3 regions of the Lysinibacillus sp. FSL M8-0216 genome follow, and region 2 is predicted to be linked to each of the others. Evidence: riboswitches for the same ligand, from Rfam matches in the RefSeq annotation. Region 2 holds a riboswitch; each other region holds the start of a gene.
The links. A riboswitch is a leader RNA that binds a small molecule or an ion and turns the genes downstream of it on or off. The one in region 2 is predicted to bind S-adenosylmethionine.
Positions count from the first base shown of each region.

Region 1 (3,285 bases), 1.8 Mb from region 2:
CATTACGGGTATTTTGGCATCATTGTAATCCTAATTGGAGGCATTGTTGGGTTGCCACTTCCTGATGAAGTATTTTTAACTTATGTAGGCTATAGTGTTTATCGAGAAAGTCTTGAACATATCCCAGCGTTAGTAAGCGCCCTGATTGGCGCCATGGGAGGTATTACTTTAAGCTACTATATCGGCCACCGATTTGGCTTACCGCTCTTGCAGAAATATGGGCCAAAATTTCATATAACTGAGCAAAAAATTGATTTTACTAAAAAAATGTTTACGAAAGTAGGTCCTTTTTTATTAATAGTGGGCTATTTTATTCCAGGTGTACGCCATCTGACAGCTTATATTGCGGCTATTAATAATTATCCCTATAAGAAATTCGCATTCTTTGCTTATACAGGAGCATTTATTTGGACGTTCACATTTATAACATTAGGAAAAGTATTAGGGGAGAAGTGGCGATTCGTCGGTTACTATTTGTCCCATTACAGTATTTATGTCATCTTACTGTTTGTCCTTGTCATGTTAATCGTTTATTATTTATTGAAAAAAAGAAACGTACAAAAGTAAAAGTCGGTATGATTCGTACCGACTTTTTATTATGGCAAAATGGCAAATGATCGAACAGGGAATCCAGATGCTTTTTCAGGCTTAGGTACAATATTAAAAATAATAGCCCCTTTTGGAGGAAGCTTGTCCAAATTAGTCATAAGCTCAATTTGATAGGTGTCTTGATCAAGGACAAAATATTCTCCATCCAATTTGCCGCTTTGACGAAAATCAGTAGCAGAATCGGTATCAAAAGTTTCATGACCGATTGCACTTACTTTACGTTCCTTGAATAAAAATTGTAATGCCTCCAAGCCCCAGCCTGGAAGATGATTATGGCCATCCACATCTTTATTATTGAATGCTTCTTTATCGGGCCAACGCTTACTCCAATCTGTTCGCAGTGCCACAAAAGTACCTTCTTCTATTTGTCCATGTTGTGCCTCGAATTCTAGAATATCTTGGACACTGAGCGTAAAGTCATGATTACTAGTAGCCTCTTGTGATTTATCAATAACGATAAGCGGGAGAACGAGCTCCTTTAGCTCTAGTTCATCTAGAAAACGAGTATCTCTTACAAAGTGAATAGGTGGGTCAATATGTGTTCCATATTGTCCGGGAAAAGTAAACTGCTGTGCGAAAAAACCGTCATCATGCGAGAATAATGTTTCAAATTTAGCATCTTCAAACATAAAAAAATGAGGTGAATGTGGGCCGAAGGTATGTGTCAAATCGACCCATTGTTTTGATTTTAGTAAGTGCAATGCTTCTAAAAGTTCGTTAGACATTTAATTTCCTGCTTTCTAAAAGTAATGGTAAATAAAAAAGAGTCCTCTATAGAAGAGGACTCCCTGAATCATACGTGGGTAGTTCGTCTTCTCATCTTTCAGGCTTAGATTTTGCCAAAAGGAATTAGCACCATACTGATTGAGCTGGTTGCTGAGACTTCATCGGGCCGATCCCTCCGTCTCTCTTGATAAGAAATAGAATATAAGAATTTTCAGAAATAATAGTACAAATACTTTAGCATATATTTTTATAGTTTACAACTTTTATAGGATTACAGGGTTAAGATTTTTATTTACCAATTCAAAATTAACGTTACTCTACAGCAACCACTATCCATAAGCTGTATTCTAAAATTATCTGGTGTATAGTTGGTTTCGAATTTTGTAGTGATGCCTGTGGATGTAATCAATTTTTCGACATCTGTTTTATTTGAAAGTTGTGCAGCATTTTTTAAATCATGGGCAAATTGTTGAGAGCTATCAATTTTATCCGTAAGTAATTGTGCTTGCTGCATAATCGCCTTTATCCGCGTAGCTGAAGATATTAATTTTTGTGTATCAACAGGGGGAAAGGCACTATTACTGGTCGGCATTGCTAAATGTTGAGAAAAGGGTCTAGCTGCAAGGTGATGGGCTGTCGATGGTATTGGGTAATGGTAGGGGTGAACAAAATACGGATAAGGATTATAATACAATTCAATTCCTCCTATCCAAAAGCTGATATCTTATCTTATGTATCATGATCTTTTTAGGTGTTTGGATAAAGATAGTCCTGTACAGGAGTGTAAAACATAATATGCTACATAAACAAAAAAGGAAGCCATGGCAGCTTCCTTTACGTTCTTTAGCCAAGAACATTTAATACATCATCTATTTTTTTGCTATGTGATAGGATTCCATAATTCATCCACGTTAAAAAATCCACCTCATAAACACAGCTGCTCTTAACTGCTCTTAGGTTTTTCCACATAGAAGATTTTAAAATAGTACGCTCTTCATGCTCATAAATGGAGTGTTGCTTGTCGAAGGTGATAAACAAATGATCAGCGTCTAGCTGTAGCAGTTGATCTGATGTCAGATGAGCTTTACGCTGGTTAAGCGGTATTTTCCATACTAATGGATGAGGCGTTAAGCCCAAGTCACGATATAGGATTGGCCCTGTATAGCCGCATTCAGGGCCAGCATACAGTGTAATGCCAATGGACGAAATGCGAAGAAATGCAACACTTTGCCCATAAACGGATTTACCGAGAATTCGTCGAGCCTTCTGTACCTTATCCTCATATTCCATGATAATGTCTTGCATCATAGAGGTTTTCCCTGTTAAATCAGCAATTTTAAAGAGAGTCGATTGCCAGTCCTCCCCAGGGTGGTTGAGGTGACAGATTGGGGCCAGCTTATTTAAATGAAGACAAGTTTCCCAACGCTCTATACCAGCATCTAACATAATTAAAGTTGGTTTATAGTGAAAGAGACGATCCACTTCTCCAAACTGTACATCTATATCGGGAACATCCTGCAAACCTAAATAGTCTTGTTTTCCCCATTTGGAATGACTGAATTGAGCAATGGGTGTAATCCCTAAAGCTACAAAGAAGTCCTCTAAGAACGGTGCAAATACACGTACATTATTGCTCTGACTTCGTCGATATTGCCCTGGGGAAATACCTACATGCTCTTTAAAACGACGATTAAAATAATATTCGTTATTAAAGCCAATGGACTGACTAATTTCAAAGACACGATCATTAGTTGTCATTAATAACTGTTTGGCCTTTTCAATACGTATACTATTTAAATAATGAAGAGGAATCTGCCCCGTAATATCTTTAAAAATACGAGAGTAACTCCATCTTGGAACTTCTGCTAGTTCTGCTAACTGTTCAACAGTCCAATCCCTTCCAAAGTATTTGTGCAAATATTGAATAGATTGCTCTACAGATTGACGATC
Region 1 is NZ_CP152007.1:4,537,489-4,540,773, reverse strand. Features, by position in the region: gene MKX57_RS22590 (DedA family protein) at 1-567, shown strand, start outside; gene MKX57_RS22585 (cyclase family protein) at 597-1,334, opposite strand; SAM riboswitch class I at 1,423-1,529, opposite strand; gene MKX57_RS22580 (hypothetical protein) at 1,628-2,029, opposite strand; gene MKX57_RS22575 (helix-turn-helix domain-containing protein) at 2,179-3,285, opposite strand, start outside.
Region 1: another riboswitch for S-adenosylmethionine. It lies ahead of MKX57_RS22585 (cyclase family protein); the one in region 2 lies ahead of MKX57_RS13560 (Na+/H+ antiporter NhaC family protein).

Region 2 (3,285 bases):
TGCCACTCTCCTGCGGCGTCCAGCCCTTGAACAGAACGTGGCATTTTTTCGTAAGCAGAAAAGAATTGCATATCATCATATTTATTTTGCTTCATCGTTTAAACATCTCCTATAATTAAGCTAGCCTCCTACATATCCTTGGTGATCTAGGAGGCTAGCTATCTTCTTCTAACCATGGTTTTCACCCCTATAATAGCTTTTCAAAACCATTCAAGAATACATAAAAAGTAAAGTACAAAAAGAGTAATCCTGAAATAAACGAAACTATTTGCATAAGCCTTTTCCCATTATTTTACCACCGATGCTACTTAAATATGAAAGGATTAGCCCCCAAAGGATTGAAACGGTGATAAATCCGAAGAAGAAGGGAGGTAAGCTTTTAGTTGCTGAATGTCCAATAGTTGTACCACCTACTATACTTCCACCAACCGTTGGGAATCAACGATTGCAGTCGTTGCTGAAACTACTAGCCAAACACCAGTAAAAAATAAGCCCATAATGATTTCTTTTCAATCGCTGCTCCATGACTCTAATTTTTTGCATGCAAACGTATCTCGGAAAGCTTGGAAGGTTAAAGGGCCAAGCATGATAGTACCGCCAATCCATAAAATGAATTGGAATATTGTACTAGATTGTACTAGAAAGGCTATTCCCAAAACCTATAGTACAGCGTACACCATGTCACCAACAGCACAACCTAAAGAAAAGATAAATGCAGGGTAAAAGCCTTTTGTCAGCCCTGTTCGAATTAAACTTAAATTTCCTGTTTCTAGTTCAAAAGCCAATTAAAAAAACAAAAATAAAAAGTTGTTGGGCTTTCATTTGTCATCTCACCCATCATAGAATTTTTTTATTCAAAAAAGGTTAGATAACTGTTAGTATTCGTTCAAGCAAATAGGGGGAATCGTTTTGTTAAAAACAGTACAAATTATTTTATCAATAATAGGCATCACGCTTTCCATTTACGGATTTATGACACATGATTATCGGCTAAACTTTTTAATGATCCTTTTTCTAGGTTTATTTATGTTAACATTAGGAATTAATGAATTTCGGAGAGAGAGAAAATTATATGGTTGGTTTTTAGTCGGGGTATTTATATTTTCGATCTATGTGTCCATTCAAAGCTTCGTATTCGTATAAAAAGTTGAATTTCGCACTTGATAATAGTCGTGGGATTTTTTTACAATTAAAAACATGTTGCAATTATGGATGTTTTATTTTAGTATTTTAATATTGTGTAAAAAATATAATATTTTTTCTTCTTATCAAGAGAGATGGAGGGACTGGCCCGATGAAATCTCGGCAGCGGAACTATTAAGTTACTGTGCCAAATCCAGCAAGCAATGTTCTTGATAGATAAGAGGAGCGTTTTAACTATAAGGGCTCTTCTTGTTATTTCAAGATGAGGCCTTTTTTATGGTGAAAAAATAAAAAATAGGGCTGATTTTTAATTTTTGGAGGTAGACAATGAAGAAAGAGAATCCATGGGCGCTAATCCCATTTGTTATTTTTATGATTTTATTTATTGGTTCAGGGATTATAATGGGTGATTTTTATGCCTTTCCTGTCATTGTAGCCATCAGCATTTCGGGTGCTGTAGCTCTAGCGATGAATCGAAAAGAATCGTTTTCCCGAAAGGTTGATATTTTTTGCCAAGGTGCCGGAAATTTAAATGTCATGCTGATGGTTATTATTTTTCTATTAGCAGGGGCATTTTCAGAGGTAGCGAAGGGAATGGGGGCTGTAGATTCCACTGTTAACTTTGCTTTATCGGTTATACCGCAAAACCTGGTTGTCGTAGGCTTATTCATCATTGCCTGTTTCATCTCTCTATCCATGGGCACATCAGTGGGGACGATTGTTGCGCTGGCGCCAATTGGAGTTGGAATAAGCGATCTTACGGAGCTACCTATTGCTTTAGTGATGGCAGCGGTTGTAGGCGGTTCGATGTTTGGTGATAATTTATCTTTTATTTCAGATACTACTATTACTGCAGTTCGTTCACAAGGCGCACAAATGAAGGACAAATTTAAGGTCAATTTTTGGATTGTATTGCCGGCAGCTATTATCACAAGTATTATTTTAGGGTTTATGACATCCGGGGGGACAGCCCAAGTAGAGCATCTAAGCTATAATTGGATAAAAATTATTCCCTATGTTTTAGTTATTATTTTAGCGTTATCTGGAATGAATGTTTTCCTCGTTCTTGCATTAGGGATTGTTCTCGCCGGTGCTGTTGGCTTAGCAGATGGCAGCTATCACATAATGAGCCTTATACAAAAGATTGGTGAAGGAATGGAAGGGATGTATGAAATCGCCTTTCTGGCTATATTAATAGCTGGAATGGTGGAAGTTATTAAATTTAATGGGGGAATTGACTTTTTACTCCGTCTTGTAACGCGCAGGATTAAATCGCAGAAGGGTGCTGAATTTGGTATAGCTGGTCTTGTGGGTCTAACTAATTTATCTACGGCCAATAATACAATTGCTATTCTAATTGCCGGGCCACTTGCCAAAAATATTGCTGACCAGTATGAGATTGAGCCGAGAAAGTCTGCAAGTATTTTAGATATTTTCTCTTGTACAGTCCAAGGTCTTCTCCCATACGGAGCCCAATTTCTTGTAGCCGCAAGCGTAGCCAAAATTTCGCCAGTGAGTATCTTGCCGTACTCTTTCTACCCAATTCTTATTGGTATTTGTGGTATGATAGCGATATTCATTGGGTACCCGAAAAAAAAGAAAGCCTAAACTTTTACTACTGAAAATTAAACATGAACGACGAAAGTAGCTCAATCTAAATAAAGATCAGCAAGCTGGTTATTTCAGACTGTAGACAAAAGCCATCGAGTAGTTTGATATGCTCCCTATTAGGTAGACAGATTAAAAAATAAAATCTGTTTATCTAAAGGGAGCATTTTTTTGTGGTGAAGTTAATATCCACTCCAGATTGGAACGAAGGGCGAGGGTGCAGTTCGACCCCGCCCATGGAAAGCTGGAAATCAATCAACGGCTTTACTTTATTTTAAAGTTAATAAATTTCAATAAGAATCAGACAATAAACACTAATGGTATTAGGTAAAAAAATAATAGTAGAAAAATAGGGGAGTAGTCTACTTTTAGGAGATAGGGGGATAGTTCATTGCCCCTTACAGTCGAAAATAAAAGAGCCCAGTTGCTCTATTAATTGGAGCCTGGGCTTTGCTTAAGTATTTGGAACGAGGTGTTACTTTCTTGCCTGAATTAAAGTAAACCAATCGTTGTCGTTGAACTTGCCAGAAACAT
Region 2 is NZ_CP152007.1:2,756,257-2,759,541, reverse strand. Features, by position in the region: gene MKX57_RS13570 (class I SAM-dependent methyltransferase) at 1-95, opposite strand, end outside; gene MKX57_RS13565 (DUF3953 domain-containing protein) at 910-1,143, shown strand; SAM riboswitch class I at 1,263-1,366, shown strand; gene MKX57_RS13560 (Na+/H+ antiporter NhaC family protein) at 1,471-2,751, shown strand; gene MKX57_RS13555 (VanZ family protein) at 3,227-3,285, opposite strand, start outside.

Region 3 (3,285 bases), 1.0 Mb from region 2:
TCTATTTGAGGGGCGTGCCTCGGCCGTATTTGTCATGCTAGCAGGAATAGGAACAGCTTTAATGACTCGTCAGGCTAGAGAGACTAAGGACCCAATACTTCTTCGTAAGAATCGACTTACTTTGTGGAAGAGGTCGTTTTTGTTATTCGTGATAGGAATAGTCCTATATGCAGTAGGCTGGACAGGAGATATCTTACATTATTATGGCGTGTATATGTTTGTTGCCGCATGTTTGATTGCCCAATCCAAGAAAATGATGATGTTCATAATCGGTGTCATCCTCATCCTTTCACAATGGCTCCAAATTCAATTTAATTACTTCGCTGGGTGGCATCCAACATATGTATTACTAGAGTATCTTGATTTTTGGACACCGGCAGGATTTATAAGAAATTTGATGTTTAATGGCTATCATCCACTATTTCCCTGGATTTGTTTCTTTCTAACTGGCATGGTAATCGGCACATTAGATTTAACTAATCGTTCATTACGAAAAATCTTATTGGTGATGGGCTTATTGCTAGTCATAATGACGGAGACTTTTTCAACGATATTTATTAAGATGACAACGATCCATTTATTAGATGTAGAGAGTGCATTGTATTTATTTGATACGGGACCGATTCCACCGAATACGATGTATGTTCTATCTAACTCAGCGTCGGCAATTGTCCTTATCGTGGGCTCCATCTATCTTGTTGAGACATGTAAAAATAAAGTAATTGAAGCTTTGATCTTTACGGGACAATTGTCTTTAACGCATTATGTCGGCCATGTTTTTATTGGGATTGGAATATTAATTGTTTGCCAAAAGTTGGAGAATCAGACGCTTACCTTTTCCATGCTATATGCCTGCTGTTACTTTGTAGGATGTGTGCTTGTTTCTGTCTGGTGGAGAGCTAAACATCGTCGAGGTCCCCTTGAATTCTTGATGAGGAAATGGAGTTCGTAATAAATTAATGGATTGCCATCTATTTCTCGTTGATTAGGCATAAAATACTTTAGATATAGATAGTTTTCTAATCTAAAATAATCATTACAAAGTATTCAGCTAGGTTTTCTAATATTTTATATTGACAATCTTATTACAGAATTATAGAATTATTTTCAAGAAACGCAGTACTCTTATCAAGATAGGTGGAGGGACTTGGCCCAATGAAGCCTCGGCAACCGAAACATAGGTGCCACTTCCAACCGATGTATCTGAGAGATAGGAGGGGCTATCAATCAGTTTGATGCATTGGCCTCTTTTGTACAACAAGGATGAAAAAGAAGGGGTGTATCGTATGGCTCAGTCGGCAAAGGTAGAAGATAAGAAATTAGAGGCTATTGCAAAGGCCATTCAAAATCTTGAATTTGGTGAAGTGCATATTACGATTCAGGATGGTGTAATTGTTCAAATTAATAGGCTTGAAAAGCAGAGATTTCCTCAGAAGAAATAAAGGATCATTTCAGTTGAACGATGTGAAAAGGCCACCAATAAGCATGGTTTCCGTTGCTTACAAGTGGCCCTTTTTTTATGGCAATTAGCTATAGAAGCTTTTTGGAATCTGACCGATATGACGGCGATGATAGAGAAGGGGCTCCTTTTGAGAGTTTGTAATATCTAGCACCTGGCCAATAAAAATAGTATGATCACCTGCATCTATTTGCTGAAAGGATTTACATTGTAAAATAGCTGCTGTATCATGTAAAATCGGTAGTCCTAAAGAAGAAGTAGACCATTTTGCTTGAGCAAAGCGATCTGGGACTTTACTTGCAAATAATGTACATAATTGCTCTTGATCACTTGCTAAAATATTGACAGCGAATTTTTCCGCACTCATAAAGTAAGGATGGAGCTGAGATTTTTTATCAAGTGACCATAAAATAAGTAGTGGATCAATAGAAACAGATGCAAAAGAATTGACGGTTAAGCCAATTGGATTCGTTTCATGACAAGCTGTAACAACTGTTACACCTGTAGGATAGTTACCTAATGCCAATTTAAAAGCAGCAACATGATCTGTCATTCAAATCACCTCTTTATAGTTAGTAATAAATTAGTTAACGGAGTTAGTAGGTAAATTGCACTTTTTTCATACCATATAGTAACTCCTTTTCTTAAGTAAATATTAAATCAATTACACATCCAGGTAAAGCTAATGGGGGAAAGAAAGGGGAATTGCCATGACTTTATATTTTGATCATCTGGTACATCAAGTAGAATCACCGGAAAATATAAAGGTTTTCTTCAATAAACGAAATGTCCATACAGTGAACGGTGGTCAACACACGATGTGGGGGACTTACAATACGCTAAGTTATTTTGGCTTAAGCTATATTGAACAAATCGCTATTTATGATCGTGATTTATTTGAGCAAGCGGCCCTGTACCCATATTCCCTACATTATACGTTTAAACGTGATCGTGAGCGCCAAGGATTTTCACGAATTGCCTTGCGCACCAAAAATATTGAAGACGATGGTCAACGATTGCGTGCATTGGGCTATGAAGTATATGGTCCCGATGCTTGTAGCCGCACAAGACCAGACGGCACGATAATCGAATGGAAGCTATTGCATTTTGGCAGACCTGGCCTTTCAGTGGATTTTCCTTTCTTAATTGAATGGGCAGATGGAGATGAGGAGCGTTTGGCTCAATTAAAGGCTAGTGGCGCGATTGATGAAAAACAAGCCATTACAATGGAATCCATTCAGTTTTTTGTCAAGGATGTGGAGGAGACGGTGCAGCTTTGGCAGAAAGTATTACAACTACCCGAGTTTGAGCAGCATGAGCAGTTTATGTCTCTACAGCTAGCGAATATGCGCTTGGATTTTTATGAGGAAGCCTCAGCATCTAGCATGACGCTCGGTCATTTAAAAGAAGGGCCAATCGGTGTAACATTAAAGGATCCACACCGAACAAAGGAAACATTAGTGTGTCCAGGTGCTTTTTATTGGATTAATAAATAAATTAAAAATCCACTTCAATCGTTGAAGTGGATTTTTATGTGCAAACATGCAAAAAGTGGATTGAGCCATTTTCAAATACTTCATCCACTTACTATATTCTAGCTTATAATTTTACAACATTTGATGCTTGCGGGCCGCGATTGCCTTCCACAACATCAAATGAAACCTTTTGACCTTCTTCAAGTGTACGGAAGCCTTCCTCCTGGATGCCCGTAAAATGTACAAATACATCTTCTCCATCATCACATTCAATAAAGCCATAACCCTTTTCATTATTGAACCACTTTACGATCCCATGTTGCATAAGCATTCGCCTCCAATGCGCTTGAA
Region 3 is NZ_CP152007.1:1,744,730-1,748,014, forward strand. Features, by position in the region: gene MKX57_RS08210 (heparan-alpha-glucosaminide N-acetyltransferase domain-containing protein) at 1-952, shown strand, start outside; SAM riboswitch class I at 1,123-1,217, shown strand; gene MKX57_RS08215 (YezD family protein) at 1,287-1,442, shown strand; gene MKX57_RS08220 (flavin reductase family protein) at 1,527-2,012, opposite strand; gene MKX57_RS08225 (VOC family protein) at 2,170-2,955, shown strand; gene MKX57_RS08230 (cold-shock protein) at 3,059-3,259, opposite strand.
Region 3: another riboswitch for S-adenosylmethionine. It lies ahead of MKX57_RS08215 (YezD family protein); the one in region 2 lies ahead of MKX57_RS13560 (Na+/H+ antiporter NhaC family protein).